One region of the Sphaerisporangium sp. NPDC004334 genome, then DNA from elsewhere that is predicted to be linked to it. Evidence: riboswitches for the same ligand, from Rfam matches in the RefSeq annotation. Region 1 holds a riboswitch; the other holds the start of a gene.
What was found. A riboswitch is a leader RNA that binds a small molecule or an ion and turns the genes downstream of it on or off. The one in region 1 is predicted to bind cyclic di-AMP.
Positions count from the first base shown of each region.

Region 2: it holds a riboswitch for cyclic di-AMP, as region 1 does, so the genes downstream of both, ACWEN6_RS29185 (coiled-coil domain-containing protein) here and ACWEN6_RS28420 (CHAP domain-containing protein) in region 1, are expected to answer to the same signal.

Region 1 is NZ_JBSGDZ010000023.1:91,194-95,571, reverse strand. It holds gene ACWEN6_RS28430 (DUF6716 putative glycosyltransferase) at 1-66, opposite strand, end outside; gene ACWEN6_RS28425 (hypothetical protein) at 81-1,067, opposite strand; cyclic di-AMP (ydaO/yuaA leader) riboswitch at 1,572-1,721, shown strand; gene ACWEN6_RS28420 (CHAP domain-containing protein) at 1,734-2,441, shown strand; gene ACWEN6_RS28415 (ABC transporter substrate-binding protein) at 3,006-4,307, shown strand.
Region 2 is NZ_JBSGDZ010000024.1:120,282-124,659, reverse strand. It holds gene ACWEN6_RS29200 (50S ribosomal protein bL37) at 1-50, opposite strand, end outside; gene ACWEN6_RS29195 (DeoR/GlpR family DNA-binding transcription regulator) at 251-1,171, shown strand; gene galT (galactose-1-phosphate uridylyltransferase) at 1,168-2,241, shown strand; cyclic di-AMP (ydaO/yuaA leader) riboswitch at 2,373-2,511, shown strand; gene ACWEN6_RS29185 (coiled-coil domain-containing protein) at 2,546-3,487, shown strand; gene ACWEN6_RS29180 (M50 family metallopeptidase) at 3,643-4,378, opposite strand, start outside.

The DNA of each region.
Region 1 (4,378 bases):
CCAACCGGCCGGTAGCTGGTCGAGAAGACCCGCCGCCCATTTCAGATACGAGTCCGAATCGGCCACAGCGAGAACCCGGCTCAAGGAGAAGCCCTTTCGTGCGCGAACATCTGGAGATGCGATCGGAGGGAGACCGACGCGGAGGGAGTCCACCAGTCGTCGGGCACCTCCACGGTCTGGACGGGCACCCCGCGGGCGGCGAGCAGCACGCGCAGCGAGGTGACGGCCGTGGACGGCAGGCTGAGAACGCGCTGGCCGGGGCGCAGGTCGCGCAGGGTCATCTCGACCGGCGCCCCGGCGTCGTACACGGTGACCCCGGGGTGGTCGCGGACCGCGGCCAGGTCGCCGGGGTCCTCCCTGCGGTGCGGGTAGTACGCCAGCGGCCCCTCGAGGGCGAACAGCCAGGACAGGTAGCGGTCGCGGTGGATCAGCCCGTTGCGCACCAGCGAGGTGCCGAGGACCACCGTGTTCTCGCGGGGCCGGGGGTGGGCGACCACCGGCTGGGAGCGCAGCCAGGCGAAGTCGTGGGTGACCAGCTCGGCCCCGAGCCCGCGCACGGCGTCGGCCAGGGCGACGGGGACGGGCAGGGCGGTGAAGACGGTGAGCCGTCCGGCCCTCGCCGCGGCGCGCAGGCGGATCCCCGCGGCGACGCCCAGGGCCAGGCGGGACGGCTTGGCCGCGGCGCGGGCGCGCAGCAGAGGGGTGGCCAGGCCCGCGGTCAGCAGCTCCAGCAGGCGGATGGTGGCCAGGCCGTCGTCGACGATGACCATGCGGGTGGGGAAGGCCGTGAGCGAGGTGAGCTGCATCCTGCCGGAGAAGGCGTCCCCGAGGACCCAGGCGTCGCGGCGGCCGGGACGGGGCATGCCCTGGTCGGCGGCCTGGATGCTCAGCCCGGCCGGCAGCTCCAGCGCGTCCAGCTCGGCGCGGGTGACGCGCAGGCCGGGCAGCCTGCCGCGGGTCACCACGCGGGTATCCGGCCCGATCACCCCCGCGTGCCGCGCCTCGACCGCGCACAGCAACTGGAGCGGAGACTCCACCCAGGCGACGGCCGACCCCTGCTCCCGCACGCGGCTTCGACCGTTCCTCTCCACGCCGGGCATTGACACGTTCACGACGCATGCAACCTAGCCCCGCGACCCTACGTAATAGGGAACAGACGATGAACGGCAGCCGACGGCGGCCCGGCCGTTGTCGGATGAAAGCGGCTCCCAAGCGTCACACGGGCATCGCCGGCCTCACTTGACTCAGAAGGCGTCGGAGGCTCCGAGTATCACTGGGCCCGGACGACCCCGGAGGCGTGTCCGCGCCCGCAGGGCCCGGATCGGCGGCGCCTTACCCGTGTCGCGGCAGGTCAACCGCGCCGACGCGCATTCTCGCCGGGCCGCGTGCCTGGCTTTGCCATGAGGAGGCCGGAGCAGACGAGAGCTTTGTCCCACTTGCATGCAGTTTGTCCGATGTATTACTCTCGGAGGAATCCCGGCACGGGAGGCCGCTTCTCTGGGCGATCCGCCTGTGCCGTCGATATCGCCCGGCGCGGCCGGTCCTCTGCGGAGAGATCCCTCTCCCGCCGTCACGCGCCTCCGTCGAGTCCGCGCCCACGCGGAGCCGGGGACCCACCTTCTTGGGGTGAATCAGGCGCGCCCGCCCACGGACGCGCCCGTAGGACGAACCTTCACGTCCGAACCCGTCAGCTAACCCGGTAGGCGGCAGGAAGAAGGAGTCTCAGCTTGTCCATGTTCGTCACGACCGTACATCGGCTTCTGGATGCCCCGAAGAACCAGTTGAAGGCCGTCGCGTTCGGCGGGCTCGTGCTCGCCCAGGTTGTCACCGGCACCGCCCTGGCGGCGAACGCCGACTCCTCTCCCCAGGCCGACGCCGCCTCTCCCAAGAGCGGCATCGTCGCCGTCGCGCGGCAGGAGGCGGCGAAGGCGGGGCTGCCGTCCCGGCAGGTCTCCGCCGAGCAGTTGCTGGCACTGGCCGAGAAGCAGGTCGGCATCAGCGAGAACGGCAGCGGCGGCGGCACCAAGTTCCACGCCTGGTACATGAGCTCCCCGCGCGCCAGGGAGACCGTGGCGCGCGACAGCGGCACGATCGCCGACTACGCCGACGCCGCCTGGTGCGACATGTTCGTCTCCTGGGTGGGCGCGCAGATGGGCCTGCAGGACACCGTCGGCGCCGACGCCTACACCGTCGCCCACGCCAAGTGGTTCGCCGCGCGGGACCGCTGGGGCACCACGCCCAAGCCCGGCGCGGTCGTGTTCTTCTCCTTCAACGGCGACAAGAGCATCGACGGCATCGAGCACGTCGGCTTCGTCATCAAGGACAACGGCGACGGCACCATCCGCACCGTCGAGGGCAACACCGACGGCGGCAAGGTCGAGATCCGCACCAGGCCGGCCTCCCAGATCGTCGGATACGGCTACCCCGGCTACGCCGCCTGACCTCGACGGCCCGCCGCCCTCGTTCCACGTTCCCGCGGCGTCCCGTCCGCCTCCCCGCGAAGGACGCCTCCCGGCGCCGCACGGCCGGCCCACTCCCCCGGCCGCGCGGCGCCAGCGTTCGTTCCCATCGCTCCGGCGAGCCGGCCGGAGCGCCGCGCAGCCCGCGCGCCGTGACCCAGGAGCCCGGCGAAGCCCGTGCGCCGTGGCGCATGGATGATTTGCGCCCGACTGTGCCGCAAGCGGTGGGAGCGCTCCCAATGCTGCGAAAGGGCTTTATGGGGGCTACTCTACGGTTTTCTCAGCGCTAACCGCCCCAGGAGTAACAGTTAGGTTTCGGCATATTGACGCCAGCATTGCCCGTCGGGGACCCTTCGTGGGAGCGCTCCCAAATATCGCTCGCAGGCTCACCCCCGCGAGATCACGACTGAGGGATCCAGCACATCGTGGGCCCGACTGTCGGGGCCGGCCCTCGATGCACCTCCCAAAGATCGGGCAACCACCTGAGAGGGGTCCGGAATGATGAACAATATGCGCCGCGGGAAAACACTCGCGGTCGCATCGGTGATGACGGTCGCACTCGGCATCACCGCCGCGTGCAGCTCCGGCGGGGACGGCGGGAACACCAGCACCGGTGGCTCGTCCTCGGCCGCGGCCGAGAAGATCACCCTTACGCTGCAGACCTTCGGCGGCGGGACCAACTTCGGCTACAAGGCCGCGGTCGCCAAGTGGAACAGCGATCACCCCAACGTTCAGGTGAAGTACAACAACCTCACCGACAGCTTTGAGAACGTCTACTGGCCGCAGATGCTGCAGTGGCTGCAGTCGGGCACCGGCGCCGGCGACGTGGTCGGCATCGACGAGGGCGGCATGGGTCTGGCCAAGGCCCGTCCCCAGTTCTTCACCGACCTCGGCCAGTACGGCCTGCAGAGCCGCCAGGCCGACTTCCCCGCCTGGAAGTGGGAGAACGGCATCAACACCGAGGGCAAGCTGTTCGCCCTCGGCACCGACGTCGGCGGCATGAGCATCTGCTACCGCTCCGACCTGTTCAAGCAGGCCGGGCTTCCCACCGACCGCGACGAGGTCGGCAAGCTGTGGAGCGGCGGCTGGGAGGACTTCATCAAGGCCGGCCAGCAGTTCCAGTCCAAGGTCAAGGACGCCAAGTTCGTCGACAGCATCAACACCATCTACAACGTGGTGCTGGCGCAGGAGGCCGCCAAGAACGGCAACGTCACCTACTTCGACAAGAACCAGCAGCTCATCGTGGACAAGAACCCGGCCGTCAAGTCCGCGTTCGACCTCGCCACGAAGATCAGCCAGGACGGCCTGACCGCCAAGCTGCAGAACTTCACCGACGGCTGGAACACCGGCTTCGTCAAGTCGCAGTTCGCGACCCTGGGCTGCCCCGGCTGGATGCTCGGCGTGGTCTCGGGCAACGCCGGTGACAAGTTCAAGGGCAAGTGGGACGTCGCGACCGTGCCCGGCGGCGGCGGCAACTGGGGCGGCTCCTGGCTCGCGGTGCCCAAGCAGTCCAAGCACCCGAAGGAGGCCGCCGAGCTGGCCAGCTACCTGACCAGCCCCGACGCCCAGCTCATGGCGTTCAAGGAGGGCGGCAACCTGCCCAGCACCATCCCGGCGCAGGACAACCCCGAGCTCCAGAGCGTGAACAACGAGTACTTCAACAACGCGCCCATCGGCAAGATCTTCGGGCCGTCCATCAAGTCGCTTCAGCCGATCTTCCTCGGTGAGAAGCACGCGCAGGTCAAGCGCGAGGTGGAGCAGGTCCTCAACGGCATGGAGCAGGGCTCGGTGCCCGTGGCCCAGGCCTGGCAGAAGTTCGTCGAGGCGGGCCAGAAGGCGGCGGGCTGATCCTCCCCCGTCCTCACCGGTTCGCCGGGGCTCACCGCCCCGGCGAACCGGTGACCTGCCGTAGTGAGCGG
Region 2 (4,378 bases), on a different contig from region 1:
TTGGCCTTCCTCTTCTTGCGGGCCCGGCTCTTGCGCGCGCGTCTCGCCATCTCGGCCTCCCCATCGGTACGGGTCGTGCTCCCCACCATGCATCCGCGCCCGAGCCGGTACAAGGCCCAAACGCCAAAGAAAGCCCCCGGAGCCGCCACCCGGGGGCCGTCCACCCGCCCCACCATCGCCCCTCACGTTCCAACAAGGTGCAGGTCAGATTATGTAGTATTTTGATGGAACTTGGTGGAGAGGTGAGGCGATGCTGGCTCAGCAACGGCAGCAGGCGATCCTCGAGCGCGTCCGCAGGAGCGGCGCGGTACGGGTCGCCGACCTGGTGCGGGAGCTCGGGGTGTCGGACATGACGATCCGCCGCGACCTTGAGGCGCTGGCCGAGCGCGGGCTGGTGGACAAGGTGCACGGCGGCGCCACCGCCACCGGCGCGGGGTCCACCGAGGAACCGGGCTTCGCGGCCAAGTCGGTGCGCCAGCAGGCCGAGAAGGAGGCGATCGCCCGCCGCGCCGCCGAGCTGGTGCGCCCGGGCAGCGCGGTCGCGCTGTCGGCCGGCACGACCACCTGGACCCTGGCCCATCACCTGGCCGACGTCCCCCACCTCACGGTCATCACCAACTCCGCCCAGGTCGCCGACGTCTTCCACCGGGCCGGGCGCGCCGACCAGACCGTCGTGCTCACCGGAGGGGTGCGCACGCCGTCGGACGCGCTGGTGGGGCCGGTCGCCGTGGCGGCCATCCGCGCGCTCAACGTCGACACGCTGATGCTCGGCGTGCACGGCATGAACCCCAGGGCGGGCTTCACCACTCCCAACATCCTTGAGGCCGAGACCGACCGCGAACTGGTCGCGGCGGCGCAGCGGCTGGTCGTGCTGGCCGACCACACCAAGTGGGGCACCGTCGGCATCAGCACGATCGCCAAGCTGGACGAGGCGCACGTCGTGATCAGCGACACCGGCCTGCCGGAGGAGGCCAGATCGGCGCTGTCCGAGCAAGCCGGCACGCTGCTGCTGGCCGACCCTGCGGGGACGGCGCCACCGACCGAGCCGGCGCGCGACGCCGGCGGGTCCGGACGCGCGAACCGCGCTCCGGGAACAGAACGGGCGGCCCGGGCCGCCGACACGACAGGACAGGCGGCTCAGCCGGCCGCCGGACAGGAGGTGGCCCGGTGAAGCGGACCGTCACCCAGCTCGCCGATGGGCGAGAGCTCATCTACTTCGACCACGCCGAGAGCGCCGACCGCGGCGCCGCCGACACCCGCGAGCTGCCCCCGCGCCCCGCGGCCTCGGACCTGCGGTACGACCCGGTGATGGACGAGTGGATCGCCATCGCCGGGCACCGCCAGGGCCGCACGTTCCTGCCTCCCACCGACGAATGCCCTCTGTGCCCCTCCCGGCCGGGCCACGCGACCGAGATCCCCGCCGCCGACTACGACGTCGCGGTGTTCGAGAACCGTTTCCCGTCCTTCAGCTTCAACCTGGGCCACTACGAGGACGTGGGCGGCCTGAGCGAGGTGCGGCCCGGCGTCGGCCGGTGCGAGGTGGTGTGCTTCACCTCCCGGCACGACTCCTCCTTCTCCCGGCTGTCTCCCGAGCAGGTCGATCTGGTGCTGGTGGCGCTCGCCGACCGCACCGACCACCTCTCGCGGCTGGAGGGCGTGGAGCAGGTGTTCCCGTTCGAGAACCGCGGCGCCGAGATCGGCATCACGCTGGCGCACCCGCACGGCCAGATCTACGCCTATCCGTACGTGACGCCTCGCACGCGGCAGATGCTGGCCTCGGCGGCCCGCTACCGCGAGCGCACGGGCGGCGACCTGTTCGCGGACGTGCTGGCCGCCGAGCGCAAGGCCGAGACGCGCGTGGTCGCCTCCAACGAGCACTGGACGGCGTTCGTCCCCGCGGCGGCGCGGTGGCCGTTCGAGGTGCACGTCTACCTCAACCGCAGGGCGGCCGACCTTCGCGAGCTGGACGCCGAGGAGCGCGCGGCCTTCGGCCCGCTCTACACCGACGTGCTGCGGCGGCTGGACGGGCTGTTCGGGGTCACCATGCCCTACGTCGCGGCCTGGCACCAGGCACCCGTGCGCACCGGGCGCGACCTCGCCTACCTGCACCTGCAGCTGTTCAGCATCCGGCGGGCGGCGCAGAAGCTGAAGTACCTGGCGGGGTCTGAGTCGGCGATGGGCGCGTTCGTCAACGACGTACTGCCCGAGGAGGCGGCCCGGATGCTGCGCGAGCAGCCGTGACCGCGCCCGCCCTGGACGGCCCGCCGCGGGCGCGGCGGCGGTGACCACGCGCACGTCACGTCGGGGGACGTCACATCCGGGGTCGCCATAAATACGGATCTACCACTACCATCCATCAGACACCGGCCGTAACGGCCGGTCCGCCTAATCCCAGGTGCCCCGCCTGGGAGCCGGGGACCCATCGGTTCCTCTGGGGTGAATCCACGCGTGTGGTAGGGCGTCTCCGGCCCGAACCCGTCAGCTAACCCGGTCGGCAGATGGAGAGGAGCGGGCTCTGCCCCTGTCTTCCGGCCGCCACGGTTCCGTGGCCGCCTGCGCTCTGATGGTGGCCGCCCTGGTGCTCGGCCCGTCCACGGCCGGCGCCGCCGCCCCCAAACCCACCGAGAAACAGCTCAAGGCACAGCTCGCCGCCCTTGGCAAGCAGGTCGACAAGCTGATCGCCCAGTACAACGCCAAGCGCGTCGCGGTCGCCAAGGCCAAGGACGCGGAGAAGAAGGCCCGCGAGCGGCTGAAGGCCGCGGAGACCGAGCTCACCGCCTCCGAGGGCCAGGTGGGCGACATCGCCCAGCTCAGCTACCAGGCGGGCAGCGGCCTCGGCATGATGCGCGAGCTCATGTCGCCCGGTTTCGGCGGCGCCGCGATGCTGCAACAGCTGCAGGCCGAGCAGTCCGCCGAGATCGGCCGATATGCCACGGCCCGTGACGCCCGCAAGAAGGCGGCCGACGACGCGGCCGCGCTGACCGACGGCCTGCGCGACGACGTCGTCGAGGTGACCGCCCAGCGCAGGGACGCCGAGAAGCTGATCGGCCAGATCAAGGACAAGCTGGACCGGCTCGTGCCCACCGCCCCGGGCAAGCAAGCCAACGGGAGCTGGGCGCCCGAGCTGCCGGCCGGGAGCGAGAACATCACCCCGCGGATGCGGCTGATGCGCGCCGAGGTCAAGGACCACTTCCCGCTGCGGTTCCCCGTCGGCTGCTACCGCCCCGAGAACAGCGGCGAGCACCCGCTGGGCCGGGCGTGCGACTTCATGCTCAGCTCCGGCGGGGCGATGCCCTCGCCCGCCGGCGTCGCGATGGGCGAGCAGATCGCCGCCTGGGCCATCAAGAACGGCGGCAAGCTCGGCGTGAAGTACGTGATCTACCGGCAGCGGATCTACAACCTGGGCTTTCCCGGCTGGCGGTCGATGGCCAACCGCGGCGGGATCACCGCCAACCACTTCGACCACGTGCACATCTCGATGTACTAGCCGTCCGGCCGTCTTGCCGCCGGTGAAAGTTCCATCCGGACGCTCGCCCGGAGGATGTATTACGGTGACCCGCCGCCCGGTGACCGTGCGGCGGGCGTGGCACCGCGACGTGGCTCCGGGGCGCCTGCCGCGCGGCCCGGCGCCGGTGGGGCCGATCAGCCCGGCAGGCGGATGGGGTTGACGATGTCGGCGTAGATGAGCAGGCTGCTCATGGCGATCAGGAAGATCGCGACCGTGTACGTCAGCGGCAGCGCCTTGGCGATGTCCACGTGCCCCGGCATCGGGCGGCGGCGCACCCGGGCGTAACCGCGCTTGATGCCCTCCCACAGGCCGCCGGCGATCTGGCCGCCGTCCAGTGGCATCAGCGGGATCAGGTTGAACATGCCGATCGCGAGGTTGAACCCGGCCAGGAGCTGGATGAAGCCGGCGATCTTGTTCTCCAGCGGGATGGCCGCCGCGGCGATCGCGCCGCCCAGGCGCCCGGCGCCGACGACGCTCTGCGGGCTGTTGAGGTCACGCTCGGCGCCGCCGAAGGCCGCCTGCCAGACCCCGACGAGCTTCTGCGGCAGTTGCAGCAGTGCCGAGCCGGTGCGCCTCACCAGGTCCGCCATGGCGCCGACGACGTACCCGAGCCCCTGCTTCTCCACGACGAGGGTGGGGCTGACTCCGAGAAAGCCGACGTTCTTGTCCAGCTTGTCCGGGTCGTCGAGCGAGGGGCGATCTTGCGCGATGAGCGTGGCGTTCAGCGTCATCGGCTTGCCGTCGCGCTCGATGCCGATGGCGACCGGGCCGGGGCCGTGGGTGCGGATCAGCGTGCTGGCGTCGTCCCAGGAGTTCACCGGCCTGCCGCCGAACGAGACGATCTTGTCCTTGGCCCTGAGCCCGGCGAGC